2 regions of the Cryobacterium sp. 10C3 genome follow, and region 1 is predicted to be linked to the other one. Evidence: predicted binding sites of a transcription regulator. Region 1 holds the regulator's gene; the other holds the start of a gene.
What was found. Region 1 encodes HspR, which represses chaperone genes until heat shock. Its sites were predicted from a motif close to AAGTTGAGTCNNNNNGACTCAACTT; they were not measured.
Positions count from the first base shown of each region.

Region 2: the regulator HspR is predicted to act here: its motif matches at 12,260-12,284, upstream of RGU41_RS08930 (ATP-dependent Clp protease ATP-binding subunit).

Region 1 is NZ_JAVIWF010000002.1:3,163,075-3,178,542, reverse strand. Features, by position in the region: gene RGU41_RS15995 (dihydroxy-acid dehydratase) at 1-756, shown strand, start outside; gene eda (bifunctional 4-hydroxy-2-oxoglutarate aldolase/2-dehydro-3-deoxy-phosphogluconate aldolase) at 756-1,388, shown strand; gene RGU41_RS15985 (hypothetical protein) at 1,427-2,188, opposite strand; tRNA gene RGU41_RS15980 (tRNA-Gly) at 2,268-2,338, opposite strand; gene dcd (dCTP deaminase) at 2,411-3,013, shown strand; gene RGU41_RS15970 (hypothetical protein) at 3,110-3,643, shown strand; gene RGU41_RS15965 (hypothetical protein) at 3,651-4,097, opposite strand; gene RGU41_RS15960 (isocitrate lyase/PEP mutase family protein) at 4,166-4,966, opposite strand; gene RGU41_RS15955 (MFS transporter) at 5,043-6,362, opposite strand; partial or broken gene dnaK (molecular chaperone DnaK) at 6,559-8,428, shown strand; gene RGU41_RS15945 (nucleotide exchange factor GrpE) at 8,428-9,033, shown strand; gene RGU41_RS15940 (DnaJ C-terminal domain-containing protein) at 9,026-10,036, shown strand; gene RGU41_RS15935 (heat shock protein transcriptional repressor HspR) at 10,039-10,455, shown strand; gene RGU41_RS15930 (class I SAM-dependent methyltransferase) at 10,460-11,611, shown strand; rRNA gene RGU41_RS15925 (16S ribosomal RNA) at 12,176-13,697, shown strand; rRNA gene RGU41_RS15920 (23S ribosomal RNA) at 14,148-15,468, shown strand, end outside.
Region 2 is NZ_JAVIWF010000002.1:1,712,605-1,728,072, reverse strand. Features, by position in the region: gene RGU41_RS09020 (FAD/NAD(P)-binding protein) at 1-561, shown strand, start outside; gene RGU41_RS09015 (hypothetical protein) at 558-701, shown strand; tRNA gene RGU41_RS09010 (tRNA-Met) at 709-782, shown strand; gene RGU41_RS09005 (NtaA/DmoA family FMN-dependent monooxygenase) at 916-2,373, shown strand; gene RGU41_RS09000 (NAD(P)H-dependent oxidoreductase) at 2,383-2,823, shown strand; gene RGU41_RS08995 (LLM class flavin-dependent oxidoreductase) at 3,087-4,151, shown strand; gene RGU41_RS08990 (phosphohydrolase) at 4,300-4,821, shown strand; gene RGU41_RS08985 (hypothetical protein) at 4,866-5,042, opposite strand; gene RGU41_RS20830 (oleate hydratase) at 4,969-5,283, shown strand; gene RGU41_RS20825 (oleate hydratase) at 5,223-5,624, shown strand; gene RGU41_RS08975 (hypothetical protein) at 5,669-5,902, opposite strand; partial or broken gene RGU41_RS20820 (Gfo/Idh/MocA family protein) at 5,983-6,648, opposite strand; gene RGU41_RS08965 (shikimate dehydrogenase) at 6,796-7,833, shown strand; gene aroD (type I 3-dehydroquinate dehydratase) at 7,721-8,467, shown strand; gene RGU41_RS08955 (hypothetical protein) at 8,502-8,759, opposite strand; gene RGU41_RS08950 (LLM class flavin-dependent oxidoreductase) at 9,258-10,376, shown strand; gene RGU41_RS08945 (FMN reductase) at 10,379-11,014, shown strand; gene RGU41_RS08940 (maleylpyruvate isomerase family mycothiol-dependent enzyme) at 11,039-11,782, shown strand; gene RGU41_RS08935 (hypothetical protein) at 11,889-12,170, shown strand; gene RGU41_RS08930 (ATP-dependent Clp protease ATP-binding subunit) at 12,303-14,885, shown strand; gene RGU41_RS08925 (hypothetical protein) at 14,917-15,243, opposite strand; gene RGU41_RS08920 (aldo/keto reductase) at 15,353-15,468, shown strand, end outside.

The DNA.
Region 1 (15,468 bases):
CTCCTCGACGCGGGCTTGCTGCACCCCGACGTCCGCACCGTTGCCGGCGCGGGACTCGACGCCTATCGCCGGGAGCCGGTGCTCGACGGAAACGCCCTGAGCTACCGCCCGGGACCGACCGAGAGCCTCGACACGGACGTGCTGCGGCCCGCCTCAGCGCCTTTCGCGCCGAACGGCGGACTCCGGATCCTGGACGGCAATCTCGGCAGTGCGGTCATCAAGGTCGCCGCGGTGGCGACCGAACACCACGTCATCCAGGCGCCCGCGGTGGTGTTCGACGACCAGCACGTCTTCCTCGCAGCGTTCGAAGCCGGTGAGCTCGACCGGGATCTCGTGGCCGTGATTCGGTATCAGGGCCCGTCCGCAAATGGAATGCCCGAGCTGCACAAGCTCACCCCGGCGCTCGGCATCCTCCAGGATCGCGGCTATCAGGTCGCTCTGGTCACCGATGGGCGGATGTCCGGCGCGTCGGGAAAGATCCCGGCCGCCATCCACCTCACCCCCGAAGCCGCAGCGGGCGGTCCGATCGGCCGCATCCGCGATGGCGACCTCGTACGCCTCAACGCGACGGCGGGCACCCTCGACGTCCTCCTCGACGACGACGTCTTCGCGGCCCGCGAAATCACCGGTGCTGCGCTCGACGACGTCAGCTGGTCCGGCACCGGTCGGGAGCTCTTCTCGGTCTTCCGCCGGCAGGTCGGCCCGGCCGACCGTGGCGCCAGCGTCATCACCAACACACTTGAAGGAGTCCTCTGATGTCCACCCTGAACGCAGCCCAGCTGCTCGAGCTCGCACCCGTGATCCCCGTCGTCGTCATCGAGGATGCCGACCGCGCGGTGGCACTGGCCCGGGCACTCGTGGCGGGTGGCCTGCCGGTCATCGAGGTGACGCTGCGCACCCCGGCTGCGCTGCGTGCGATCAGTGCCATCGCCGACCAGGTGCCCGACGCCGTCATCGGCGCCGGAACGGTCAACAACCCGGAACTCGTGCGTCGGGCCGCCGAGGCCGGGGCCCGGTTCCTGATTTCGCCAGGGTCGACCGATGCCCTGCTCGACGCGATGGACGCATCCGGTCTGCCCTACCTGCCGGGAGCCGCGACCGCGTCGGAGGTCCTGCGGCTGATCGAACGCGGACACCCGGAGATGAAGTTCTTCCCTGCCGAGGCGTCCGGCGGCCACGCGGTGCTGCGCTCACTCGCGGCGCCCCTGCCGGAAGCGCGGTTCTGTCCGACGGGCGGGATCACGCTCGCGAGCGCGCCCGTCTACCTCGCGCTTCCCAACGTTGGGTGCATCGGCGGTACGTGGATCACTCCGCTGGATGCCATTGAAGTCGGCGACTGGACGCGTATCGAAGGACTGGCCCGCCAGGCCGCCGGCCTGCGGCCCTGAACTGCGGCACTCGGCTTGGGCTCTGGCTTCGGCCAGGCCTAGCCGAGGCCCGCGATCCGGTTCAGTGCGGCACGCATGATGAGCTCGGCGGGGTCGTCGAGGACCTCGTGGTTGAGGTAGAACGCTTCGAACCACGCGCGCACTTCCTCCTCGGGGAGCCCGACCGCAACCCAGTCGACCCCGGCGACCGCTTCGGAGACCGGTTCCCCCGTGCCGGCATCGAGCCACGCCCGCACAATCGGCGTCTCGGGGTCCGCGTCTTCCGGGTTCCAGGTGAGGATCAGGCTGCGTGCCTCGTCGTCCGTGTGCAGATGGTCTGTGCGCCCGGACCCCAGCCAGGGCAGCATCATCTGCTCGCCGGGAATGGCAACGTCCACGATCTCCAGGGGCACCGCCCCGAAGTCGCGGGCGTAGACCCGAAGTCCTTCGTGGTGCCAGTCGGCGGCCTCTTCGGCGTCCTCCGCGAGATCTTCGAGCAGAGGGAGAGTGTGCTTGACGAGCGCCAGGGCCCACGCCACGAGTTCCTTCGTCTCCCGCTTCGGCCACGGGCTGCGATCAGTCTCTTCTCCGTCGGCGCCATGGAAGTGGTGCTCGACACCGTCAGGCGTCGTTTCCAGGTGCAGCTCTCCGCCCTCGAACCCGAGGGAGAACACAGCCACCTCTTCTTCGTCGGCCTCGCCCTCACCGTCGACGAACCAGTCGGCGTTCAGCACCGGGTTCCGGAACTGGGTCGGCAGCGGCGGAGCCTCCAACGGCAGGTCGCCCAGGTCCAACACCGCCCGGAAAACAGTGTCCGGCATTCGCAAGGTGGGGTCAGTCACAGGTACTCCTCAGTCCGCGTCGAGAATACCGGAAACGAGGCGTCGGGAAGTGACACGGAGCGGATGACGGGAATCGAACCCGCGCTATCAGCTTGGGAAGCTGAAGTTCTACCATTGAACTACATCCGCGCGTCCGGCCGCGGGCAGTGCCTGCACCGGAACCGTGCCAGCATATCAAGTCCTCGCCGTTAGGCTGGACCCGTGCTGCTCTCCGATCGTGATATCAAGGCCGAAATCGACGCGGGACGTATCGGGCTCGAGCCCTACGCTCCGGAGATGATCCAGCCGTCGAGCGTCGACGTGCGCATCGACCGGTACTTCCGGTTGTTCGACAACCACAAGTACCCCTATATCGATCCGGCCGAGGACCAGCCCGAACTCACCCGGCTGATCGAGATCCCCCACGACGAACCGTTCATCCTGCACCCCGGTGAATTCGTGCTCGGCTCCACCTATGAAAAGGTCAGCCTCGCCGACACGATCGCGGCCCGCCTCGAGGGCAAGAGCTCGCTCGGCCGCCTCGGCCTCCTCACCCACTCGACGGCCGGATTCATCGACCCGGGCTTCACCGGCCACGTGACCCTCGAGCTCAGCAACGTGGCCACCCTGCCGATCAAGCTCTGGCCCGGCATGAAGATCGGCCAGCTCTGCTTCTTCCAGCTGAGCTCGGCCGCCGAACGCCCGTACGGCTCGAGCCAGTACAGCTCGCGCTACCAGGGCCAGCGCGGGCCGACGGCGTCGCGCTCATTCCAGAACTTCCACCGCACGGATGTCTCGATCGCCCCGACGACGGACGTGCAGTAGCCGCAACCCCCGTTCCGCCCCCGCCGGAAAAGTCCTGATCCAGAGCGAGAGGACGGGTTCACACGGGCGCAACATGCGGCCGGTAAAATCGGGAGCATGACGACGACATCCGTACCCGGTTTTGCCGAGGCGCTCATCGCGCCCGGCCCGACGCCCGAATACCCGGGCCGGATGCGTCGCTTCGGCCAGCTCGTCGGCAGCTGGGCCGCGAAGGGCTCACGCCTCGACGAAGCGACCGGCGACTGGCACGAGCGTCAGTTCACCTGGATCGTCGAGTTCGTGCTCGACGGGCGTGCGGTGCAGGACGTCGAGATCGTCGATGTCCCCGTGAGCGACACGCATCCCGACGGACGGGAAACCGTGGCCATGGCCGTGCGCGTCTACGACCCGCACGCGGGCGCCTGGCGGGTCAGCTATTTCGCCCCCGCCATCGGCGAGTACTGCCACCTCGTGGCAACCCCGCACCGCAACGGGCTGCGCCAGGACGGTACCGGCACCGACGGCCGGCCGATCCGCTGGAACTTCGTGTCCATCACCGCGGACGCCTACTCCTGGGAGGGCTGGGTCTCCAACGACGAGGGCGCGACCTGGGAGCTCGTCGAGCACAACGAGGCCACCCGCATCCGCTGACCGGCAGCTACCGGGCCACTCGCTCCCGGATCGGCTCCAGATCCCGCACCACGCCGGGTGCGAGGCCCAGCAGGGCGTAGACGGCGATCAGTTCGAGTGCGCCGAGGCTGAAGTAGATCGTCTGCAGGTCAGCGTACTGCCTGATCAGGGCGATCTCCACGAAGATCCAGATCATCATGCCGAAACCTGCAACGACGGTCGCGATCAGTGCCCAGTCCTTGCGGCGCAGCAGGCCGATCGCCGCCAGGAGCTGGGTACCGCCTGCGACAACGCCGAGCACGAGCCCCGGAACGAAGTAGGACGTGAACGGTGTGCCCTCGAGGTAGGCCAGCGGCAATCCGCCGCCGTTGAACCCGGAGCAGAGAACCATCCCTGCGAAGGCCGATACCGCTCCGAACAGGAGCAGACCGATCAGGATGCCGCGGACCAGCGCGGCGGAGACGCTGAGTTTCATGTCGGGAACCTCTCACTTTCTCCCGAGCATATTCCCGAACTCACCGCGCCGCCGGCCACGGCATTCCGCTAGAGCGAGAAGGGAAAGCCCAGATCTGCAGGATATTCTCCGAGAGAGGTGAGCTGGGTCGCCGAGCGCTGCAGCGCGGCGAGGGTGAGGCCGAGCGTGCCCGGTCCGAAGCTCACCCGGGAGACGCCGAGCTCGGCCAGACGGGCCAGGGGAACGGCGCCCGGGTGCCCGATCACGGAGATGCGGCCGTTGACCTCGTCGAGGGCCCGCTTGACCTTGTCCTCGTCCCCGAGGCCGAGGAAGAAGATCACGTCGGCGCCCGCGTCGAGATACGCGTTGGCGCGGGCCACGGCCTCGTCCCATTCGCCGCCGCCGGCCAGGGTGTCCACCCGGGCGTTGATCACGAGCGGCACGCCCGCGGCGTCGGCCCCGGTGCGCGCGGCGGCCACCCGGGCTGCCGCGGTCGCGATGTCGTACTGCGGTGCCTTCGCGGCGCCGATCGAGTCCTCGAGGTTGATGCCCGAGGCGCCGGCCTCCTCGACGAGGCGACGGACGTTGCGGGCGACGCCGGCGGCATCCGCTGCGTACCCCTTCTCGAAGTCGACCGACACCGGCAGGTCGACCGCGCCGATGATGATGCGTGCCGCCGCGATCGCCTCGTCGACCGTGAGCCCGCCGCCGTCTTCGAGGCCGCGCACATTAGACACGGAGTGCGAGGCCGTTGCCAGGGCCCGCACGCCGGGCGCCTCCGACACGATCTTCGCGGTGATGGCGTCCCAGACGTTCGTCACGATGAGCGGTGTGCCCGGGACGTGGAGCGCGTTGAGAAGTTCGGCCTTCTGGATCTGCTGAGTTGTCATCTCTCCAGCCTGACAAAAATGCCGCTCGTGGGCGAGATCACAGCGGATGTCCAGTCGATGAACAGAGATCGTCCAGCTACCCGAGCGGGTGCTGCTTCGCCTTCACCGGGATCAGCATCAGCAGCCCGACCAGGAGCACGAGCGCGATGCCGAGGATGCCCCAGACCTGGCTGCCCGAGACGCTGACGAACAGGGCGAAGAGCGTCGGTGCGAGGAAGGTCGCCGCCTTGCCGGTCGTCGCGTAGAGGCCGAAGATCTCGCCCTCGCGCCCGGCCGGGATGCCGCGGGCGAGGAAGCTGCGGCTCGCGGACTGGGCCGGGCCGACGAACATCGCCATCAGCAGGCCGAAGATCCAGAACATGGTCGCGCCGCCGGTGGCGAAGAAGAAGACGGCGAGGCCGGCGACGATGGTGCCGGACAGGGCGACCACCATCACGTTCTTGGCCCCGAGGCGGTCGTCGAGGCGGCCGACGAGCACGGTGGAGATGCCGGCGATGACGTTGGCGACGATCGCGAAGATGATCACGTCGCCGCTCGAGAAACCGAAGGTGCCGGCCGCGAGGATGCCGCCGAACTGGAACACCCCGGTGAGGCCGTCGCGGAAGACCGCGCTCGCGATCAGGAAGAGCGCCAGCTGGCGGTCGCCGCGCCAGAGTGCGGCCACGTCGCGCCCGAGCAGTACATAGGAGCGGAAGAAGCCGACCCGCTCGCGCCGGGCGGCGGTGGGAGCCGCGTACTCGGGCACCCGGAAGAGCAGCGGCAGGGAGAACAGGCCGAACCAGGCTGCCGCGATGAGCATTGACACCCGCACCGACAGCCCGTTTGCGTCGGTGACGCCGAAAAGACCGACGTCGGGGTGGATGAAGCCGAAGTAAAGGATGAGCAGCAGCACAATGCCGCCGAAGTAGCCCATCGACCAGCCGAATCCGCTGACCCTGCCGATCGTCTTCGGCGTGGAGACCTGGCCGAGCATCGCGTTGTAGTTGACGGTCGCGAATTCGTAGAACACGGTCCCGGCGGCAAGGAGGATCAGTCCGAGCAGCAGGAAGTCGGGCGAGGCCTGCACGAAGAACATCGCGGCGGTGAGGCCGACGACGATGAAGGTATTGACGCCGAGCCAGAGTTTCCGGCGACCGGAGGCATCGGAGCGCTGCCCCGTGATCGGCGCGAGCAGGGCCACGAGCAGGCCTGCGATCGCGAGCGCCCAGCCGAGCTGGGCCGAGATGACGTCCTTGTCGCCGAACGACGAGCCGGTGAGGTACACCGTGAAGACGAAGGTCGTGACGACGGCGTTGAACGCGGCCGAACCGCCGTCCCAGAGGCTCCAGGCGATCACGCCGCGCCCGGCCGGGGTGGGGTGATCTGCCGTGCCGCGCTGTTCCGCTGTCCCAGTCATGCGCTCAGAGTAGTGGTCGCCGGGGAACAGTGGGGAAATTGATCGGGAATCCAAAGTTGAGTCACTCACACTCAACTTTCAGCTGGCTGGCTTGACTCCGATTTCGGGCGGTGCCACACTTGAGTCAATACCGCTCAACTCTGGTCGATCATACCGATTGTCCCGTTGAGCTCACACTTTGAAGGAGAACGCACACATGGCCCGTGCAGTAGGCATCGACCTCGGAACCACCAACTCGGTGGTGGCCGTCCTCGAGGGTGGAGAACCCACCGTCATCGCGAACGCCGAAGGCTTCCGCACCACCCCGTCCGTCGTCGCATTCACCAAGGACGGCGAGGTTCTCGTCGGTGAGACCGCCAAGCGCCAGGCTGTCACCAACGTCGACCGCACCATTTCTTCCGTCAAGCGCCACATGGGCACCGACTGGACCGTCGGCATCGACGACAAGAAGTACACCCCGCAGGAGATCTCCGCCCGCATCCTCGCCAAGCTGAAGCGCGACGCCGAGCAGTACCTCGGCGACAAGGTGACGGATGCCGTCATCACCGTCCCCGCGTACTTCAACGACGCCGAGCGCCAGGCCACGAAGGAGGCCGGAGAGATCTCGGGCCTCAACGTGCTCCGCATCATCAACGAGCCGACCGCAGCAGCACTCGCTTACGGCCTGGACAAGGGCAAGGAAGACGAGCTCATCCTGGTCTTCGACCTCGGCGACGGCAAACCTTCGACGTCTCCCTCCTCGAGGTGGGCAAGGACGACGACTTCTCGACCATCCAGGTGCGTTCGACCGCCGGTGACAACCGCCTCGGCGGCGACGACTGGGACCAGCGCATCGTCGACTACCTGATCAAGAAGTTCAAGGAAACCACCGGCGTCGACGTCTCCAAGGACAAGATCGCCAAGCAGCGCCTCAAGGAAGCCGCGGAGCAGGCCAAGAAGGAACTCTCCAGCAGCATGTCCACGAGCATCCAGCTGCCGTACCTCTCCCTGACCGAGAATGGCCCGGCCAACCTCGACGAGACGCTGACCCGCGCCCAGTTCGAGAAGATGACCGAAGACCTCCTCGACCGCACCAAGAAGCCGTTCCAGGACGTCATCCGTGAAGCCGGCGTCAAGGTGGGCGACATCGCCCACGTCGTGCTCGTCGGTGGTTCGACGCGTATGCCCGCCGTCTACGAGCTCGTCAAGAGCGAGACCGGCGGCAAGGACCCGAACAAGGGCGTCAACCCGGACGAGGTCGTCGCCGTCGGCGCCGCACTCCAGGCCGGTGTGCTGAAGGGCGAGCGCAAGGACGTCCTCCTGATCGACGTCACCCCGCTGAGCCTCGGCATCGAGACCAAGGGCGGCATCATGACGCGCCTCATCGAGCGCAACACGGCCATCCCGACCAAGCGCAGCGAGACCTTCACCACGGCAGACGACAACCAGCCGTCCGTCGCGATCCAGGTCTTCCAGGGCGAGCGCGAGTTCACCCGCGACAACAAGAACCTCGGCACCTTCGAGCTGACCGGTATCGCACCGGCCCCGCGCGGCATCCCGCAGGTCGAGGTCACCTTCGACCTCGACGCCAACGGCATCGTGCACGTGTCCGCCAAGGACAAGGGCACCGGCAAGGAGCAGTCCATGACTATCACGGGCGGTTCCTCGCTCGCGAAGGAAGACATCGAGCGCATGGTGCGCGAGGGCGAAGAGCACGCCGCAGAAGACAAGCGTCGTCGCGAAACCGCCGAGACCCGCAACACCGCCGAGCAGCTCGCGTACTCGATCGAGAAGCTCCTCAAGGAAAACGACGAGAAGCTCCCGGCCGAGGTCAAGACCGAGGTCCAGGCCGACGTCGACGCGCTCAAGTCTGCGCTCGCCGGAGACGACGAGGCCGCGGTCAAGACCGCGTTCGACAAGCTCAACGAGAGCCAGGGCAAGATCGGCGAGGCCATCTACAAGTCGAGCCAGGCGGATGCCGCGACGCCCCCACCGAATCCGGCGAACCGACCGCTGACGCGGGCAAGTCCGACGAAGACGTGGTTGACGCCGAGGTTGTCGACGACGAGGAAGAAACCAAGAAGTAATGGCCAAGGACAAGGGTCCGGTCAACGGGCCGTCCGACGAAGAGGTGGAGCCGGTCGCCGCGGAGGAATCTGCGGCAGCCGAGGCGTCCGCCGAATCCGAGGCCGCTGCATCCGCTGAGGGCATCGAGGAAGACGAGCTGACGGTCCAGGACATCCTGGACGCCGCCACGCGCGAGGTCGCAGAGCCGACGAGTGAACATCTCGCCGACCTCAAGCGGGTCACCGCCGAGTACGCGAACTATCGCAAGCGCACCGAGGCGAACCGCGAGATCGAGCGTGAGCGCGTGACCGTGGACGTCGTCAAGGGCCTGATCCCGGTGCTCGACGACCTGGACCGTGCCGAGAAGCACGGCGACCTCGTCGCAGACACCGCATTCAGCACCATCGCAGCCAAACTGCGCACGAGCGTGGAGCGCCTCGGCGTGAAGCCGTTCGGCACAGTCGGCGAACCGTTCGACCCCACCGTGCATGAGGCCATCTTCCAGATGCCCACGCCCGATGTGACGGTCGACACGGTCGGCGAGGTGGTCGAGACCGGCTATTTCCTGGGCTCGACGCTGCTGCGTGTTGCCAAGGTCGTAGTCCAGGTACCGAGCGATGGCTAGCCAGGACTGGTTCGACAAAGACTTTTACAAGGTCCTCGGCGTCTCGAAAGACGTGACGCCGGCCGACCTCAAGAAGGCCTATCGCAAGCTCGCCCGCAAGTATCACCCGGACTCCAATCCGGGCAATCCTGCGGCCGAAGCGAAGTTCAAGGAAATCAGCGAGGCGCACTCGGTGATCGGCGACCCCGCACAGCGGAAGGAATACGACGCTGTGCGGGCCATGGGCGGTGGAGCACGCTTCACCGCCCCCGGTGGCGGAGGCGCCCAGCAGGGTGGCGGCTTCGACGACGTCTTCGGCGGCATGTTCGGTGGGGGTGCCCGGCAACAGGGCTACTCCTACCAGCAGCAGGGCGGGTTTGACGACCTGCTCGGCGGCATGTTCGGCCGGGGCGGCGCCGGCGGCGGCGGTTTCGGAACGTCCACGGGAGGGTTCCGCGGTTACGGCGGACCGACCCGCGGGCGGGACGTGATCGCATCCACGACCGTCGACTTCATCACCGCGACCCACGGCGACCAGATCACCCTGCAGACGCAGGATGGCCGGGCCATCAAGGTCAGGATTCCCGCCGGCGTCGCCGACGGGCAGAAGATCAAGCTCCGCGGCCAGGGCCAGCACAGCCCGGACGGCGGCGAGGCCGGTGACATCGTCCTCACCGTGACGGTGCGCAAGCACCCCGTCTTCGAGCGTGACGGCCTGAACCTGAGGCTGCACGTGCCCGTGACGTTCGTCGAGGCAGCTCTCGGCGCGACGATCGAAGTGCCGACCCTGGGTGGAGCGCCGGTCAAACTGCGCATCGCCCCCGGCACGCCGAGCGGGCGGGTCCTGCGGGTCAAGGGACGCGGCGTTGTGACTCCGAAGGGCACCGGCGACTTGCTCGCCGAGGTCCAGGTCGCGGTGCCGTCGCACCTGTCGAAGGACGCCGAGGAGAAGCTCGCTGCTTTCGCGGCGGCCCTTCCCGACGAGAACCCGCGCGACGAACTGCTGGCGAGAGCGAGAGACTGACGGTGGACGAGAACTCCCGGGTGTTCGTCATTTCGACGGCCGCAGAGCTTGCGGGCATGCACCCGCAGACGCTGCGACAGTACGATCGCCTGGGACTGGTGAGTCCGGACCGCACCCCGGGCCGGTCTCGCCGGTATTCGATGCGTGATGTGGTGAAACTGCGCGAAATCGCGGAGCTGGGTGCCGAAGGCGTGAGCCTCGAGGGCATCCGGAGGATCATCGCGCTCGAGGACCACGTGCGCCGCCTCGAATCGCGTTTGCGCGAACTCGAAGCGGCCCTCGCCGATGAACTGCTGAACCGGTCGGGTCGCCGCGTCTTCGCGGCCGGCTCGGCCGGTGAGGTCATCTCGATGCGCGCGGGCACCAGAACCCGCCGCGCGAACCAGGTGGTCATCTGGCGCCCGCTTGACGGCCGCTGATCCCGTGGCGCCCGACCCCACTGCGTTCGACCCCACTGCGTTCGACTTCGCCGCGCTCCGGCGTTTCCCCGACGTCGAGGCCTCCAACCTTTTTGCCGTCGACGCGAGCGACCGTCTGATCCTCGACGAGGCGGCAGAGAGCCTTCCCGCCGAACGGCTCGTTGTCGTCGAGGACCGGTATGGCGCCCTCACCCTCGGCGCGGCTGCGCTCTTCGGGGCCACCGGAATCCGCGTGCACCAGGACGCGCTCTCGGGCGAGGCAGCCCTGGCCCGGAATGCCGACGAGTTCGGCCTCACCGACCGCTACCGCTCGTTCCCACTGGGCCACGAGCTCCTGTCCGGCGCAACCCTTGTCCTCCTCCAGCTGCCCCGCAGCCTCGCTGCCCTCGACGAGATCGTCGAGGCGATCGCCCGGTACGCCGATCCCGCGGTCGTCGTTGTCGCCGGCGGGCGGCTCAAGCACATGACCCCGGCCATGAACGAGGTCCTCGCACGGCACTTCGAGCGGCTCCACGTCTCCCCGGCCCGGCAGAAGTCCCGGGTCTTGCGTGCCTCCGGTCCCCTCCGGGCGACGGAACAGGCGAGCCAGGCCTGGCCGCACGTCAGCAGGCATGACGACCTGGGTCTGACCGTGTGCGCGCACGGCGCCGCGTTCGCCGGCACCACGATCGACATCGGAACCCGGTACCTGCTCGAATTCCTTGACCGTATGAAACCGGATGCCGTCCGCGCGATCGACCTCGGCTGTGGCACGGGCGTGCTCGCGGCCGCGCTCGCGCTACGCCGAACCGGACTCACGATGATCGCGAGCGACCAGTCGGCCGCCGCCGTCGCATCCGCCGGGGCCACCATGATCGCCAACGGGGTCGCCGATCGGGTCACGGTCGTGCGTGACGATGCGCTCGGATCCCAGGCGGATGCTTCCAGTGAGTTGATCCTGTTGAATCCGCCGTTCCACATCGGATCCTCCGTGCATGCCGGCATCGCGCTCAAGCTCTTCGCTGACGCCGCGCGGGTGCTCCGGCCCGGCGGTGAGCTCTGGACGGTGTGGAACACACACCTCGGCTACCGGCCGGCGCTCACCCGCCTGGTCGGGCCGACGCATCAGGTCGGCCGGAACGCCAAGTTCACGGTCACGGTCTCGGTGCGACGGTAGGCAGCCGCAGGGTTTCGGGAGGCCTTCCGGGGCGCGAAACCTTCCCGAAACAGAGGTGCAATCTGTCCGACACGCCCGGGATGTGACCGGGAGTTGCGGCCCCCCACGGTTCACCGTAAAGTCATCTAAGTCACCCCACAGGTTCGGAAAGCCGAAGCGCTTACCGGCCTCAAGCGGGACCACTTCCAATGCCGATCAACGCGTAAATTCGCTGATCGAGATTGATGGCGTTTCACCAGATTCCCTTAGCGGGGAACCGAGCGAAACGACACGAAAGAAGAATAAGGAATTGCCTCGGAGCGACAGCCTGCAAGGGCCTGAAGCCGAGGTGTCCGATCCTTGAGAACTCAACAGCGTGCACAATGTCAAATGCCAAAAACCTCGTGGTTTGGATCCGTTTCTAGCGGTGAAGGGCCAGGAGATTCCTTTGGAAAACATTTATAACAACAAAGCAAGTCAGTAATGATTTGTTCTGTCAGTTTCAAACTTGTGTCGTGTTCGCCCATTCCGGCGGCTCGGCACACTAGATGTGACGCCAGGCTTGCTTGGTTAGTCAATCAAACATTTACGGAGAGTTTGATCCTGGCTCAGGACGAACGCTGGCGGCGTGCTTAACACATGCAAGTCGAACGATGATGGAGAGCTTGCTCTTCGGATTAGTGGCGAACGGGTGAGTAACACGTGAGCAATCTGCCCTTGACTCTGGGATAAGCGTTGGAAACGACGTCTAATACCGGATACGACCCTTGGAGGCATCTCTGGGGGTGGAAAGAATTTTGGTCAGGGATGAGCTCGCGGCCTATCAGCTAGTTGGTGAGGTAATGGCTCACCAAGGCGACGACGGGTAGCCGGCCTGAGAGGGTGACCGGCCACACTGGGACTGAGACACGGTCCAGACTCCTACGGGAGGCAGCAGTGGGGAATATTGGACAATGGGCGAAAGCCTGATGCAGCAACGCCGCGTGGAGGGACGACGGCCTTCGGGTTGTAAACCTCTTTTAGTAGGGAAGAAGCGAAAGTGACGGTACCTGCAGAAAAAGCACCGGCTAACTCCGTGCCAGCAGCCGCGGTAATACGTAGGGTGCAAGCGTTGTCCGGAATTATTGGGCGTAAAGAGCTCGTAGGCGGTTTGTCGCGTCTGCTGTGAAAACCCGAGGCTCAACCTCGGGCCTGCAGTGGGTACGGGCAGACTAGAGTGCGGTAGGGGAGATTGGAATTCCTGGTGTAGCGGTGGAATGCGCAGATATCAGGAGGAACACCAATGGCGAAGGCAGATCTCTGGGCCGTAACTGACGCTGAGGTGCGAAAGCGTGGGAGCAAACAGGATTAGATACCCTGGTAGTCCACGCCGTAAACGATGTCAACTAGCTGTTGGGAGCCATTCCACGCTCTTAGTGGCGCAGCTAACGCATTAAGTTGTCCGCCTGGGGAGTACGGCCGCAAGGTTAAAACTCAAATGAATTGACGGGGGCCCGCACAAGCGGCGGAGCATGCGGATTAATTCGAAGCAACGCGAAGAACCTTACCAGGCCTTGACATATAGAGGAAACGGCTGGAAACAGTCGCCCCGCAAGGTCTCTATACAGGGTGCTGCATGGCTGTCGTCAGCTCGTGTCGTGAGATGTTGGGTTAAGTCCCGCAACGAGCGCAACCCTCGTCCTTAGTTACCAGCGCGTAATGGCGGGCACTCTATGGAGACTGCCGGTGACAATCCGGAGGAAGGTGGGGATGACGTCAAATCATCATGCCCCTTATGTCTTGGGCTTCACGCATGCTACAATGGCCGGTACAAAGGGCTGCAATACCGCAAGGTGGAGCGAATCCCAAAAAGCCGGTCTCAGTTCGGATTGAGGTCTGCAACTCGACCTGCGTGAGGTCGGAATCGCTAGTAATCGCGAATCAGATTGTCGCGGTGAATACGTTCCCGGGCCTTGTACACACCGCCCGTCAAGTCATGAAAGTCGGTAACACCCGAAGCCGGTGGCCTAACCCTCACGGGAAGGAGCTGTCGAAGGTGGGATCGGTGATTAGGACTAAGTCGTAACAAGGTAGCCGTACCGGAAGGTGCGGCTGGATCACCTCCTTTCTAAGGAGCACAGCAGTGCCGTCTGTATACAGCGGAGTAACACTGCCAAGCCATACGAAGACGAATGTTCTTCGATGGCGCTCATGGGTGGAACATTGACATTGATATGCAGAGATCATCTCTGGATCCAGTACGCCTGGTACCGCTTGCGGTGCCTCGTTGGAAAGGTCCGGTTATGAAGGAAACATATATGCACGCTGTTGGGTCCTGAGGGACCGGAACAACTGGGTTTTGCCTGGTTGGACTGTTCCTCTGGACCTTTTCCTGTTCACATCAATCGTGGGCAGGTGAGGGTACCGCCCGTACTTTGAGAACTACACAGTGGACGCGAGCATCTTAAATTTGACAGTCTTCGGACTGCAAATTACAAAGATCTATTTATAGATCATTGGTCAATTTCGATCGTGAGACGAAAGTTTTACGATTCTTAATCGATTCAAACTCATGTGATTTCAAATTTCTAAGAGCAAACGGTGAATGCCTTGGCATGTAGAGCCGAAGAAGGACGTAGTAATCTGCGATAAGCCTCGGGGAGTTGATAAACGAACTGTGATCCGAGGATGTCCGAATGGGGAAACCCCGCCAGGCCCGTAAGGTGACCTGGTGACTCCCGCCTGAATATATAGGGCGGGTAGAGGGAACGTGGGGAAGTGAAACATCTCAGTACCCACAGGAAGAGAAAACAATAGTGATTCCTTAGTAGTGGCGAGCGAACCCGGATGAGGCTAAACCGATCATGTGTGATAGCCGGCAGGCGTTGCATGGTCGGGGTTGCGGGACTTTTCTGCTGATTCTGCCGAACAGTGAGGGTTAGAGCGTTGTATAGACGAACAGGATTGAAAGCCTGGTCATAGAGGGTGCGAACCCCGTAGTCGAAATGCAGTAATCGCCCGAAGAGTATCCCAAGTAGCACGGGGCCCGAGAAATCCCGTGTGAATCTGTCAGGACCACCTGATAAGCCTAAATACTCCTACATGACCGATAGTGAACAAGTACCGTGAGGGAAAGGTGAAAAGTACCCCGGGAGGGGAGTGAAATAGTACCTGAAACCGTTTGCTTACAAACCGTTGGAGCCAGTCTGATTCTGGTGACAGCGTGCCTTTTGAAGAATGAGCCTGCGAGTTAGTGATATGTGGCGAGCTTAACCGAGAGGGGAATGCGTAGCGAAAGCGAGTCTTAATAGGGCGATTCAGTCGCATGTCCTAGACCCGAAGCGAAGTGATCTATCCATGGCCAGGTTGAAGCGACGGTAAGACGTCGTGGAGGACCGAACCCACTTCAGTTGAAAATGGAGGGGATGAGCTGTGGATAGGGGTGAAAGGCCAATCAAACTTCGTGATAGCTGGTTCTCTCCGAAATGCATTTAGGTGCAGCGTTGCGTGTTTCTTGCCGGAGGTAGAGCTACTGGATGGCCGATGGGGCCTAAAAGCTTACTGACGTCAGCCAAACTCCGAATGCCGGTAAGTGAGAGCGCAGCAGTGAGACGGTGGGGGATAAGCTTCATCGTCGAGAGGGAAACAACCCAGACCACCAACTAAGGTCCCAAAGCGCGTGCTAAGTGGGAAAGGATGTGGAGTTGCACAGACAACCAGGAGGTTGGCTTAGAAGCAGCCACCCTTTAAAGAAAGCGTAATAGCTCACTAGTCAAGTGATTCCGCGCCGACAATGTAACGGGGCTCAAGCACGCCACCGAAGTTGTGGCATTGATATTTTTGGTAAGCCGCACACTTGTTGTGTTGGTTCAGCCGTGTTGATGGGTAGGAGAGCGTCG
Region 2 (15,468 bases), 1.5 Mb from region 1:
CTCGGCTACTTCAGTTTCATCGCGAGCGGTCCACCTGGCCACCGGCTCGAGGAACTCCTCGCGCTCTCCGAAGCCGGCATCGTCGAATTCCTCGGTGGCGACCTCTGGGTCGAGACCGACGAGGTGACGGGCCTGTTCCGGGCCGGAAGCGCGAACCTCGACCGGGTCGTCACGGCGACCGCACTCGTCGACGCGCGACTTCCCGACACCGTGGTCTCCGCGAGCGACAACCCGCTGCTCAGGTCGCTCCTCGACTCCGGCGCCGGTGTCGAGGAGCAGGCGACGGATGCCGGCTTCACCGGGAGCACGGGACGTCTCGCGGTGCGCCAGGCCGACACCCGGGTCCTGACGCCGGACGGAGACCACCACCCGCGACGATTCGCCATCGGGCCGTACACGAACTCGCCGTTCGTCGGCGCCTTCTCCCGCCCGCGCACGAATGCGATCTCCTTTCGCGAGAACGACAAGGTCGCCAGGGCGCTCCTGGTCCACCTCGACAGCCTCGTGGGCGACCCGGGGCGCACTCGGCTGCCGGCCGACCTGGCCGCGAGCACCCGATGATCCGGGCGCTGTGGGCGTTCCTGGCGAGTTGCCCGGTGCCGGCCGATGAGACTCTGCTTGCGACCTCGTCGCCCTATGTCCTGCGTCTCGTTGATGACGGCGTCGCCCCCTTCGACAGAAAGGACGAGCTCACCACCTGAATTGCACCGCGGCGTGCCCGAGAGGACGAAGGGACCGGTTTCATATTCCGGTAATCGCAGGTTCGAATCCTGCCGTCGCGTCACGACCCGTCGACGCTAGGCACTGGCGCGCGATAATGCCAGCGATCACGCATTCTTTACGACATGTTTCCGTCCGCGACGGGATGTGTCGGCCAGGACCCCGGCCCGAATCGACCCGGCCTAGCGTCGACCCATGACGAATCACACCTCCCCGGCGTTCGACGCCGACTGGTCGGAGCGCGACGGCCACCTCGTGCTCGGTGCGATGGTGCGCACCCTGGGGTCCTTCCCGTCCGGTTGGAGGTATCCCGGTGCGCACAACGACCCTTCGACCGATCCCCGCGCGCTCAAGCGCCTCGCGCTCGCCGCGGAGAAGGCCGGCTTCGACTACCTGTTCCTCGGTGACTGGCTCGCGACGGATCCGGAGCTCGAGTTCTCGGACCCGCACCTGCTCTCCCGCGTCGACTCGATGAGCACAGCGGCTTACCTCGCGGCGATCACGCGACGGATCGGTCTGGTCGGAACAGTGGAGACCGCCCACTCCGAGCCATACGCGACGGCCAGGGCCGCTGCGTCGATCGACCGGCTCAGCGGAGGGCGCTTCGGGCTGAACCTCACCGTCGGATCCGATGCCAAGGTCGAGGCGAATTTCGGGCCGCCCGGAGCCCGCACCCACCTCGACCGCTTCGACGTCGCAGACGAATACGTCACCGTGCTCCGCGGCCTCTGGGACACCTGGGGCGAGAACGCCTTCACCAGGAACGTCGCGAGCGCCGCCATCATCGACCGGTCCAGGGTCACGCCCCTTGAGCACGTCGGACCGGCCTTCGCGGTGGCCGGTCCCCTCAATGTGCAACGACCCGTCCAAGGCCATGTCCCGCTCGTCCACGCCGGCACCTCGCGTCGCGCCCAGCAGTTCGCGGCCGAGCAAGCCGACATCTACGTGGTCGCACCGACGAGCCTGGGCGACGCCGCCGAGTTCTATCACGACACCAAGGCCAGGGTCGAGGCGGCCGGCCGTGCGGCATCCGCCCTGACCATCGTCGCCCTCGTCCTTCCGATCGTCGGCGAGACGCGAGCGGATGCCTGGGCCGTCTACGACCGGCTCGTGGACCTGTTCCCTGTCGACGACGGCACCCCGGAAGCGGCGGACCTCGACCTGCCCGCCAACCGGAACATCCGGCACCTGCGCCAGGTCATCGGGCTTCCGCTCGTCGAGAGACGCTTCGACGAGGCCGTCACCCCCGGCACCGCGAGCCGTTTCACCGCGGCGGGCGCCCGTCTCGTCGACGTGGTCACCCGCCGCTCCGGTCGCACGATCGGCGGCAAGCGGCCGGTCACCTATCGGCACCTCCTCGTCGCCCACCTGATCAGGTCCCCGATCGTGGTCGGGTCGCCCGCCGATATCGCCGACCACCTCGAAACCTGGTTCCGGGCGAGTGCGGTCGACGGCTTCAACGTACTGAACGCCTTCCTGCACGAACAGTTCGAGACCTTCGCCCGTCTCGTCGTGCCCGAACTCCGCAGTCGCGGGCTCATCAGGGACGAGTACGAGGCCACCACTCTCCGCGGTCACCTCGGTTCTCCACTGCCGACCGCGCCATTGCCGGCGCTCGCCGCCGCGACCGCCCCCACCACCCGCACCGACTGAAGGACAACCATGACCGAATCACACGTGACCGAGACGCCGACCGAGACGCCGACCGAGACGCCGACCGAGACGCCGACCGAGACGCCGGCCAGGCCCCTCCGCGTCGTCGCCGTGTCCGGCAGCCTGCACGCGCCCTCGAAGACGACGGTTCTCCTCAAGGAAATCCTCGCCTCCGTCGGCCGGGAACTCCCTATCGCCGCGCATCTCATCGGCGTGCACGAGATCGGCGAGCAGTTCGCCGGCGCGTTGCGACGCGACCAGCTGCCCGCAACGATCGAGGCCGAACTCGACCGGATCGAGGGCGCCGACCTGCTCATCGTGGCGAGCCCGGTCTACCGGGCGTCGTTCACCGGACTGTTCAAGCACCTCTTCGACTTCGTCGACCAGTACGCCCTCGTCGACAAGCCGGTGCTGCTCGCGGCCACCGGGGGAGCGACCGCCACGCCCTGATCATCGAGCACCAGCTCCGCCCGCTGTTCGGATTCTTCCAGGCGCTCACCCTCCCGATCGGCGTCTACGCGAAGGATTCCGACTTCACCAACTACCGGGTCTCGAGCCTCGACCTGCAGGAGCGCATCGATCTCGCGGTCACACGCGCCCTGCCCTTGATTCGCAGCAGGCGGGAGAGCCTCGAAGCGGCTCTGTGACGCCGCTTTACCTTTCATGACCTGCCCGATTCCCTCACCGTGTTGCCGGACGCTAGATTGCCGGACATGACCTCCCCAGCCTCAGTTCCAGCATCAGCGCCCACGCCGTCCCCGTTCCGTCTCGGCTTCCTCGCGTTCGTCGAACACGGCGGTGTCGCCGGCGCCACGTCGCAGGGCCTGCAGGACGGAATCGACCTGTTTCGGCACGCCGACGAACTCGGTTTCGACACCGGCTGGGTGCGACACCGGCACCTCGAGAAGTACCTCTCCTCGCCGCTCACCTTCCTCTCGGTCGTCGCCCAGCACACCGAGGGCATCAGGCTCGGCACCTCCGTGACCCCGTTGCGGTTCGAGAACCCGGTGCGACTCGCCGAGGAGGCGGCCACCGCCGACCTCCTCACCGATGGACGCCTCGAGGTCGGCTTGAGCTCCGGCTACGCCCAGTCAGAAGGCATCTTCGGCCCCGTCTACGGTGCCATCACCGGCTCGCTCCGAGAAGAGGCGGATGCCCGGCTCGCCTCCTTCCGTTCGGCACTCCGCGGCGACACCCTCGCCATCGCCGACGCGAGCTTTCCCGCCTTCCCTGCCGGCACGCCACTCACTGCCCAGCCGCTGAGCCCGACCCTCTCCGACCGCCTCTATTACGGCGCAGGCGCGACCCCGAGCGCAGTGCGCACCGGCCAGCAGGGCCTCCGCCTGCAGCTCTCGACCCTCAACACGGAACCGAGCGAGCTTTCCTTCGAGGAAGCCCAGCTCGAGTCGATCACCGCGTACCGTGCCGCCCATGCCGCTGTCACCGAGCGACCGTCCTACGCACTCGTCGGACGTCAGGTGCTGCCGATCCTCGGCAGGGACGACGCTGACGAATTCGCCTGGCTGATCGAGCGCGACGAGGAGCGGCAGCGCGCCCACGGCACTCCCGGAGCCGCCCTGCCGTTCCAGTTCGGCAAGGTGCCTTCCGGCGATCCGGACGACATCATCGAGGCCCTCCTCGCCGACGTCGCCTTCCGTGGTTCCGACGAGCTCGTGATCGCCCTTCCCTTCGACCATCCGCCGGCGGGGTTGCACCGCATTCTCACGGCCGTGGCCGAACGCATCGCCCCCGCCCTCGGCTGGACGCCGCGCCGTTAGGCCCCATCCGCGAATACCCGGCCGCCCACACAGATCCGGGTGGCACTGTCAACCCCCTTTTGCCGGAACTGACAGCCCGTAGCGTGAAAGGACGCACAGCGACGTGCGCGCGAATCCCTCGGTTCGCGAGCTCAGCAAGGACAGCGCCATGAACACACTCAGCCTCACCCACTTTTCACAGCGCGGGCAGCGGCAGGGAGACGACAGTCATTCGTCGCTGCTCCTTGCTGATGCTCTCCGCTTCGCCAGGACGGCCTGCGCGGGGAAACGCGACGAGGCAGGGGAGGCGGCCATCGAGCATCCGCTTCGTGTGATGGCCGCACTGGCACGCGAGGACGAGAAAGTCGTCGCCCTGCTGCACGACACCTGCGCGTCGTCCGGCCCCGGCCTGGCCGGACTGCGCGGCTTCGTACCCAACCGGCTGCTGATGGCCGTCACTGCGCTTGGGCACGGCTTCGAGGAAACGGACGAGATCTCGTTCCGGTTCCTGCTCGCCGACCCGATCGCCCTCGCCGTGAAGCTCGCCTGCGTCGGAGACCTCACCGATCCGGGGCGGCTCGCCCGACTTGACCCGTTCACCCGTCGGCGCCGGGAAATCGCGGGTGCTGCCGCCGCGCGCGGACTCGGGACAACCCTCGACGCGATCCGCACTCCGTTCGCAACGCCGTGATCGCCGAATAACGGAGTACGCTCAGTTTTAGGGCATACTCCCCACTACGGGGGTGTCGCCCCGACCGTGAGGAGTGCACCATGGCGCACGCCACCGAGAATCGATGAGCTTTTCGGCGAGCACTTCTTCGCGACCAACTTCTGGCAGATGTGGCGCACGACGTTCGCCTTCCAGAACTGGCACTCCGCCGCCGAACTGCGTCGGTACTTCAAGCGCTTCATCCAGGAATTCGACCGGATCCACCTCCTGTCCGGCGTCAGCCGGACCACGTACAACCAATACGATTCGATGGTCGTGCCGACGTCGACTTCGCCGCGGCTCTGGAACCACGCCGGGCGACCCGGCTTCACCTCGAGAACGCCGAGGGGACATCCGCTCTCGACCTCGACGACAACACCTTCATCACAATCGGTTCGATCACTGACAAGAAGATGTCCGAGGCGACGGGCGAAGAGATCCTGACGGAGCTCGTGCACCAGCTCGGCTTCGAGGACATCCTCGACGAGGTGCTCGCGTCGACCGACGTGACAACGGTCATGATGCCGTATGCGTCAGCCCTCTTTAGCCGGCGCGTGCCGGAGGACCGGCCGAAGGTGCTCCCGGACGGCGCGGAGAACTTCGCCTTCCTCGGCCAGTTCACCCCACTACCCGAGGACGTCGTCTTCACGGTCGAGTACTCCGTGCACGGCGCCATGCAGGCGGTCTATACGCTCTTCGACGTCGAGAAGCCCATCCCGCCGATCTATCACGGGTTACTGGACCCGAAGGTCGACCTGCACGCGCTCGCAGCGGCGTTCCGGTAACCCGCTTCCCCCGCGTCCTGTGTCCGCGAGAGCCCGCCGCACCGCTACCCGACGGCGCGTTCGATCCCCGCCGCGGCGTAGATGGCATCGATGGCCGCCATGTTGCCGACGGAATCGTCCCCCTCGGTGAGGAGCGGCTCGCCGCTCGCAAGGCCGCGCACGACCGCATCGAGCTGGTGATCGTAGGTCTCGTTGCCGCGAACGGTGAGCCAGCGTTCGATTCCCCGGCTGACTTCGCGGATGCTGTGGCCGCGGGACGGGAAAACCATGTTGTCCACGTGCACGGTGCCCTCTGTCCCGACGATGTCGAACGAGGTGTCGAGGGAGTGCCCGCGATCATGCTCGAGGAGACCCGGGCGGTGACGCCGGAGGGGAACACCAGTGCGGCATCCATGCTCATGTCGGCCCCCAGCGGGTTCAGGGTGGCTACGGCGCTCGTGACGAGGGGTTCCTCGCCGGTGAGGGCCCGCACCCAGTGCAGCGGGTAACACCCGAGGTCCATCAACGAACCACCGCCGAGGGCCGGGATGTGCCGGATCGACGTCGGGTCGAAGGGGTTGCTGCCGGAGAATTCGCCGCGCAGGGACACGACGTCGCCGAGCCGGCCGGACGCGACAATGGCGTCGAGCTCGAGGCTGAGCGGGTGGTAGCGGTCGTGGAACGCCTCGATGAGACGCTGCCCCGTCTCGGCGGCCGCCTGGCGCATCAGCCCGGCCTGGGCGGCGTTCATCGCGAAGGGCTTTTCGCAGAGCACGTCCTTGCCGGCCTCGAGCGCTGCAATCGACCACTCGGCGTGCTCCGAGGGCGGCAGCGCGACATAGACGAGGTCGATCTCCGGGTCCGCAAGGAGTGCGCGGTAGTCGCCGTATGAGCGGTCGATGCCGTGTTCCTGCGCATAGGCGGCGGCAGCGGATGCCCGGCGCGAGGCGACCGCGGCGATCACGACATCGGTTCGTCGCCGGGCGGGGCGGATGATCGCGGACGGCGCGATGCCGGCGGCACCGAGGATTCCGATCCTGAGCATCAGCGCACCGACCCACGGGCCGCGACATTGCGGCGACTATTTGTTGCGTGTAGTGACATATTCGGGACACTACCATTGAGCAGCGGCCTGCCGCATCTCACGTGCCGCTATCGCTGGATCTGTCGAAGAATCGAATCGGAGGGGCTCGTGTCTGAACCCGTTTCCCCGGCCGGCCGCCGCCGCCTCGCGGTACTGGGGTCTCCCATCGGTCATTCGCGCTCGCCCCTGCTGCACACGACGGCGTACACCCTGCTCGGTCTCCCGTTCGACTATTCCCGGGCCGAGGTCCGCTCGGGCGAGCTGGCCTCGTGGCTCGTCTCCCTCGACGACAGCTGGCTCGGGCTCAGCCTCACCATGCCGCTCAAACGCGAGGTCGTCCCGCTGCTCGACACGACCTCGTCGCTCGTCGACGACCTCGGCGTCGCGAACACCGTGCTGTTCACGGCCGACAATGGCACGCGCCGGTTGCACGGCTTCAACACCGACGTCGACGGCATCGTCCGTACGGTTTCGACGCTGGACTCTGCTCGACCCTCCTCTGCCGCGATCCTCGGCGGTGGTGCGACGGCAGCCTCGGCACTTTACGCGGCTCACGCGCTCGGCGCGGGGGAGATCACGGTCTACCTGCGGGATCCCGCCAGGGCCACCGACCTGTCGGCCCTCGGCGACCAGCTCGGGGTCCCCGTGCGGGTTCGGCGGCTCGACGAGCTGGACGCGGCCGGCCCGCTCTCCTTCGTCATCAGCACGCTGCCGGGCGGGGTTGCGGACGGCCTCGACCTCCGGCCCCTTGACGCCGGTTCCATCCTCTTCGACGTGGCGTACGACCCGTGGCCGAGCCCGATCGCCGAGGGTTGGGGTGCCGCAGGCGGCGTCGTCTTCAGCGGGCTCGACATGCTCGTCGAGCAGGCGATCAGCCAGGTGCGCATCTTCACCGGCGGGAAACAGGACCAACCCCTGCACGGTGAGGCGGGCATCCGCGCTGCCATGCGGTCGGCCGTCGGCCTTGCGCCCGCGCACTCCCCGGCAGGGGAGAGGCCTCATGACCGGCGCGACGGCACGGTCCTCTGTGCGGATGCGCTCGATCGTGCTCGGCGAGGGCAGGCCGCAGATCTGCGTTCCGTTGGTCGGGGCGACGATCGCCGAACTCGCGGCGGCCGCCTCCGGACTCATCGCCGGGGACTATGACCTCGTCGAACTCCGGATCGACTTCTTCTCCGAATCGGATATCCCAGCGGCCGTCCGGGAAGCGATCGCCGTCGTGCGTGCTGCCCTTCCGGAGGGCGTCCCGGTGATCTTCACCTTCCGCACGAAACGGGAAGGCGGGCAGCGGGACATCCTCCCGGAGGCCTACGCCGACCTGCTCGGGCTGGCGATCGCCGCCGGGGTCGATGCGGTCGACGTCGAACTCTTCACCGAGCGGTCGTGCCTGCTCCGCATCGTGAGCGCGGCCCACGAGGCGGGCGTCCTCGTCGTGATGTCCTCGCACGACTTCGAGTCCACGCCGCCGCGGGCCGAGATTCTCGCACGCTTCGCGGAGCAGCAGGCACTCGGGGCGGATGTGCTCAAGCTCGCGGTGATGCCGTCGAGCCCGCGCGATGTCCTCACCCTGATGGACGCGACCGCCGAGTTCGTCGCCGAGCAGGCCCGGCGCCCGGTGATCGCGATGTCCATGGGGGGACTCGGCGTGGTGTCGAGGCTGGCCGGGGAGACCTTCGGTTCCTGTGTCACCTTCGGTTCCGTCGGAGCCTCGAGCGCCCCGGGCCAGATCGAGGCCAGCGAGTTGCGGGCCGTCCTGGACCTGGTGCACGGAGCCCGGTGACCGGGCCTGCTGAGCCCCGCCAGATCGCTGTGTGCTAGATCGCGGTGTCGTCGAGCTCGAGGGTCGATTCGCGTTCGCGGAAGATGTTCAGCTGGCGACGCCGGTACTCGGAAAACATGCTGCCCACCTCCGACGGTGCCAGGGTCTGGCCGTGCTCGGGTTCGTCGGCGTGCTTCAGGCTCTCGGTGTACGCGACGTTCTCGGTGCGCTCGGTGCGCTCGGTGTGCTCGGTGTGCTCGTAGTTCTCCGCGTGTTCGGACTTCTGCGGCAGGTCGGAGGATTCGTGGTTCATGGGGATACCCAATTCTTTCTCTGGGGTGAGTGTGGGGGAACTGCTGCGGCGGCGAGCGAACCGGGGACAACCGGCAGTGGTGCCGGGCGTTCCTGGTGAGCGCTCTCAGCGCGTGGTGTGGGCCGATGGGTGGCGCAGCGGATGATGTCGCGAACCGACGTGAGGCGAAGCCTGGAGTCGTTCCCGCATCAGTGGTCCTTCCGTGATGAAGCGGTTTCTCGGGTGCGGCAGTACGGCGGGTTACCGAACGGCCGACGGGGATCCTGAAGCACTTCATCGGGCGGAGGAGCTTTGGAGGAACGTTATGTGATTCACTCCGAGATGTCAACGGCCGGATATCGGCGATCCATGAGATATTTCTGAGTATCACCGTGTCTCAGGCGAGGTCTCTGTCGTGCGGGAATAGGAAACCCCCGATCGAGGTTGGGTACGATATCCATGCAAATGCATTGAAAATACTGCCCGAGAAAATGCAGTGAACACTCAGAGAGGCTGACCATGCAGTTCGGAATCTTTTCGGTCGGGGACCTGACAACCGACCCGACCACCGGCCGTACCCCGACCGAGCAGGAGCGCATCAAGGCGATCCTGACGATCGCCCAGAAGGTCGAAGAAGTCGGACTCGACGTGTTTGCAACCGGTGAGCACCACAATCCGCCCTTCGTGCCCTCGAGCCCGACCACGATGCTCGGCTACATCGCGGCCAAGACCGAGCGCATCATCCTCTCCACGGCGACGACCCTGATCACGACGAGTGACCCGGTCAAGATCGCCGAAGACTTCGCGATGCTCCAGCACGTCGCCGACGGCCGGGTGGACCTGACCCTCGGCCGCGGCAACACCGGCCCGGTCTACCCGTGGTTCGGCCAGGACATCCGCCAGGGCATTCCCCTCGCGCTCGAGAACTACGCGCTCCTGCGCCGGCTCTGGACCGAGGAATTCGTGGACTGGGAGGGCCAGTTCCGCACCCCGCTGCAGGGCTTCCAGTCGACGCCCCGCCCCCTGGACGGCGTCGCGCCGTTCGTCTGGCACGGCAGCATCCGCACCCCGGAGATCGCGGAGCAGGCCGCATTCTACGGCGACGGCTTCTTCGCCAACCACATCTTCTGGCCGGCCTCGCACACCGCGAAAATGGTCGGGTTCTATCGCCAGCGCTTCGAGCACTACGGCCACGGCACCGCCGAGCAGGCGATCGTCGGACTCGGCGGCCAGGTCTTCATGCGCAAGAACTCGCAGGACGCCGTGAAGGAGTTCCGCCCGTACTTCGACAACGCGCCCGTCTACGGCCACGGCCCGAGCCTCGAGGAATTCACCTCGCAGACGCCGCTCACCGTCGGCAGCCCGCAGGAAGTCATCGACCGCACTCTCGGCTTCCGGGACTACGTGGGCGACTACCAGCGCCAGCTGTTCCTGATGGACCACGCCGGACTGCCGCTCAAGACCGTTCTCGAACAGCTCGATCTGCTCGGTGAAGAGGTTGTGCCCGTGCTGCGCCGCGAGTTCGCGAAGAACCGTCCGGCAACGGTTCCGGATGCCCCCACCCACGCGTCGCTCGTTGCTGCGGCGGCCGCGGCTCCCGTCGGCGCATCCGTCGGCGCTCCGGTCGAGGTGGCCTAGCCATGACGGAACGCACCCGTACCATCGCCGTCGTCACCGCAGGACTCAGCCAGCCGTCCTCGACGAGGATGCTCGCCGACCGTCTTGCGGAGGCGACCTCCTCCCGCCTGGCCGAGAAAGGCATCCCCGCCGAGGTCAGGATCTTCGAACTGCGCGACGTCGCCCTCGACGTGATGAACAACATGCTCACCGGGTTCCCGAGCCCGAAGCTCGATGCGGTGATCGAAGCCGTGACCGGCGCGGACGGGCTCATCGCCGTCACCCCGATCTTCACGACCAGCGCGAGCGGCCTCTTCAAGTCGTTCTTCGACGTCATCGACAACCGGTCGCTGACCGACATGCCGACGGTCATCGCGGCGACGGCGGGCACCGCACGCCATTCCCTGGCCCTTGACTACGCCATCCGCCCGATGTTCACCTACCTGCACGCGGTCGTCGCCACCACCGCGGTGTTCGCCGCATCGGAGGACTGGGGAAGCGGCGCGGACACGGTCAAGACGCTGCCCGACCGCATCGACAGGGCGGCCGGGGAACTCGCGGCTCTCATCGCGGCATCCGATCGCTCGAATTCCGTGCGCGACCCGTTCACGATCGACGCGTCCTTCAGTCCGACGGGCGGATTCCAGCCCTCGATCTGACCGGTTCCCTGCGAGAATGGGGGAATGCCCGCACCTACCGCTCTCCCCGCTGATCCCGAGCTGCTCGCGCAACTCCTGCTCGCTCGTCGCGCGACCGCGTTCTTCGCGCACGAGCTCAACGGGTTGTCGAACGTCGACCTCGACGGCGACTCGCTGTTGCCCGGCTGGAGCCGCCGTCACGTGATCGCCCATGTCGCATATAACGCGAGGGGCATCGTACGACTCGTGACCTGGGCGCGCACCGACGTCGAAACGCCGATGTACGTCTCGAACGCGGCTCGCGACAGCGACATCGCCGCCGGGGCCGAGCTCGACCGCGACGCCCTGCGGACCCTCTTCGACGTCGCGACCATCCAGCTCGACGCCGCGTGGCGCCGGCTCACCCCCGAGACGTGGAGCCACCCGGTCCGGACCCCGAGCGGCCGGGAGATTGCCGTGTCCGAGACCGTGTGGATGCGCAACCAGGAACTCTGGGTGCACACGATCGACCTCGCGACCGGCGCATCCTTCGCCGACGTGCCGGTCGAGGTGCTCGATCGCCTGCTCACCGAGATCACCTCGGCCTGGGCGACCCGGGGTGACGGGGGAGACCTCGTGCTCTCCGTCACTGATTCCCACGACGAGCGCAGGTTCGGCGACCTCCATTCCGCGCATCCCATCGTCGTGTCCGGCAGCCTCGCTGGCCTCGTCCAGTGGGCGACCGGGCGTGGCGGTTCCGGCGTGGGTTCGAGCGCCGGGACTCCGGCCGACCCGCCTCGGTGGCTCTGAGCCCAGCTGAACGATCCTGCTGAACGATCGCGCTGAACGATCCCGCCGCGTGGCAGACTGGTACTCGAAGCAACGGGGGCTGACAGTGGACGATCCGCGCGCGAACATGCAGGACAACCGACTGATCGCCCTCGGCGCGCCGCGTGCCGACTGGACGAAGACACCCGGGCGCTCGCTCGGATTCTGGATCACCCTCGCCGGATTCGTCCTCGCTCTCGTGCTCCCGTTCTGGGGAGTCATCGCTGTCCTCGTCGGGCTCGCATACTCGATGCGCGCGCTCCGGGTCATGCCCGCCGGCGTGCACGGCCGGGGCCTGGTCCTGATCGCGCTGGGCGTCGCGGCCGTGACCGTCGTCGTCGTCGTGGCGCGCGGCATCCTCGGGGCCTGAACCTCTGGGCCTGTTCGCACTCCGTTCGCCGACCGCGTAACCGGGGGTTTCCCAGCATGAGGCGGGAATGAAACCCACGGCCTGACGTTGAGTTGAGTCAATAGCACTCAAGTTTCAAGATCAGGAGGTCTCGTGCCTACATTCTTCGGTCCCGCGGATTCCGGTAACGGTTCGTTCGACGAGTTCATCGCCCGCTACCTGCAGGGCCAGCAGGGTGCTGCACCCACAGGGCGCCCGATCGACATCACCCGGCTGCTCAACCGCCGCACCCACGAGGTGCTCGCCGAGGCCGCCCAGTACGCGGTCGAGCACGGGCACTCCCACGTCGACGTCCTGCACATTCTCCGGGTCCTCGTCCTGCGCGAACCGGCCGCCCAGGCGATCCGGAATACCGGCACAGACCCCGCGGCCCTCGCCCTGGCCGCCGAGCAGCGCCTGCCGGAGCGCTCCGCCCCGACCGGAGACGCGACGCCGGGACTCACCCCCTCCGCCCAGCGCGCCCTCCTCGACGCGCACCAGATCGCGCGCGCCTTCGGGTCGACCTACATCGACCCCGAACATCTCTTCTTCGCCTTCGTGGTGAACGAGGACTCCCCGGCCGGCCAGGTCCTCGCTGCGGCCGGCGTCACCCAGGAATCCCTGCAGGCCGGTGCACGCGAGCCGCAGGCGGATGCGACGGGCCAGGACCCTGCCCCGGCATCCGCTTCGGAAACGCCGATGCTCGACACCTACGGCACCGACCTCACGGCCCGGGCCCGCGACGGGAAACTCGACCCGGTGATCGGCCGTGCCGACGAGATCGAACAGACGATCGAGATCCTCTCCCGGCGCACCAAGAACAACCCGGTTCTGATCGGCGAGGCCGGCGTCGGCAAGACCGCCGTCGTCGAAGGGCTCGCGCAGGCCATCGTGGCGGGAACCGTGCCGGAGCAACTGCGCGGCAAGCGCGTCGTGGCACTCGACCTCGCGGCGATGGTCGCCGGGACCCGGTACCGCGGCGACTTCGAGGAACGCCTCGGTAAGACCATGGACGAGATCACCGCGCACAGCGGCGAGCTCGTGATCTTCATCGACGAGCTGCACACGGTCGTCGGCGCCGGCGGATCCGGCGACGGCGGCATGGACGCCGGAAACATCCTCAAGCCGCGGCTGGCTCGCGGTGAGCTGCACGTGATCGGCGCGACGACGCTCAAGGAGTACCGCAAGGTCGAGAAGGACCCGGCCCTCGAACGCCGTTTCCAGACCGTGCGGGTCGGCGAGCCGAGCATCGACGACGCGGTGAGCATCCTCGCGGGGCTGCGCGGCCGCTACGAAGAGCACCACGGCGTGCGCTACACCGACGAGGCGCTGCGTGCCGCCGTCGAGCTTTCCGCACGCTACGTGTCCGACCGGTTCCTGCCCGACAAGGCCATCGACCTGATCGACCAGGCCGGTGCCCGGCTGCGCCTGACCCTCGGCTCCCTGCCCGACCGTGAGGCCCTCGAGGCCCTGCGTGCGCGCGTGGTGACACTCGAGGAGGCGAAGAGCGCCGCCGTCCTCACCGAACAGTACGAGGAGGCCTCCCGGCTCCGGGACGAGATCGAGACGGTCCAGGCACAGCTGCAGCTCCAGGAAGACCCCGCCCAGGCCGTTGCAGCAGAGGCCGTCGTCGGCGAGGCCGAGATCGCCCGCGTCATTGCCCGCGCGACGGGCATACCCGTCGCCCGGCTCACCGCGGACGACCGTTCCCGCCTCGGCCTGCTCGAGGCCGAGCTGCACGAACGCGTCGTCGGACAGGACGACGCCGTCACGCTCATCGCCAAGGCGGTGCGCCGCAATCGCACGGGCATGAACGATGCCGGCCGACCCGTCGGCAGCTTCCTGTTCCTCGGGCCGACGGGCGTCGGTAAGACAGAGCTCGCCAAGGCCCTCGCTGAATCGTTGTTCGGCGACGAGCACGCGATGGTGCGCTTCGACATGAGCGAGTTCGGCGAACGGCACACCGTGAGCCGGCTCGTCGAGTCCCCTCCCGGCTACGTCGGCTACGACGAGGCCGGGCAGCTGACCGAGCGCGTGCGCAGGAACCCGTACTCGGTGATCCTGCTCGACGAGATCGAGAAGGCCCACCCCGACGTGTTCAACCTGCTGTTGCAGGTGCTCGACGACGGCCGCCTGACCGACGGCCAGGGTCGCACCGTCGACTTCCGGAACACGGTCATCATCATGACCTCCAACCTCGGCTCCGAATTCCTCGCCAGCCGGAGCGGCGCCCTCGGCTTCACCGCCCAGATCGATGGCGGGGCCGACAACGGCTTCGGCTCGGAGAAAGCGCTCCGCGACCGGGTGATGGGCAAGCTCCGCGAGGCGATGCGTCCGGAGTTCCTGAACCGGCTCGACGAGATCGTGCTGTTCCGCAAGCTCGACGCGCCGCAACTGCACGACATCGTGCGGATGCTGCTCGCCGGGACGCGCACCCGGCTCGCCGCCCAGGGCTTCGCCCTGACCGTGAGCGAGGACGCGATCGACTGGATCGCCACGCGGGGCTACGAACCCGAGTACGGTGCCCGGCCGCTCCGCCGCGTGATCCAGCGGGAACTCGACGACAAGATCGCCGACCTCCTCGTCGGCTCTGACCTGCTGGCGAGTACCGGAGTCGAAGTCTCGGTTGCTGACGGCGCACTCGTCGTCGCGGCCGCGGCATCCGCGCCGGCGCAGCCGCTGCCCCTGGCCGCGTAAGGAGTCGCTGCGGAGTCGCCGCCAGGCTGGTTCAGCCCCTGGCGGCGATCCCGGCGGCGATCTCCGCGGCGATCTCCGTGTCGGAGCGGGCATTGAACACACCCCACATGATGTGCGTCGGGCCGCTGCCGTCGCTTCCGGGGGCCGCGGCCCGCGCGGTCCACCGGTTGGCGATGGCGGCGCGACCGAGGTCCCCGAGGGAGTCGGCGATCCGGGCCTTCCGGAGTTTTCCGGCCACGACACTGCCGTCCTCGGCGAGTCGCCAGCCGCGATCGCTCGCGAGCACGCGTCCGATCTCCTCCTCGGTGAGCCAGCGCGAAAAACTGCGACCGGGCGGGTCGATATCGGTGAGTTTCATGCTCGAAACTGTACCCAGCTTTCCGGGTAAGCGATTGAGAACCCCAACTGGTCAATCACAGCGATGACGGCTGTTGGACAGATCAGTGGTCCTGGAGGAGGCTGAAGTCATGGAATACACACACCTCGGTCGCTCTGGTCTTTCCGTCTCCCGACTGTGCCTCGGCACCATGAACTTCGGGCCGCTCACGCCGGAACCGGAGGCGCACTCCATCATGGACTCGGC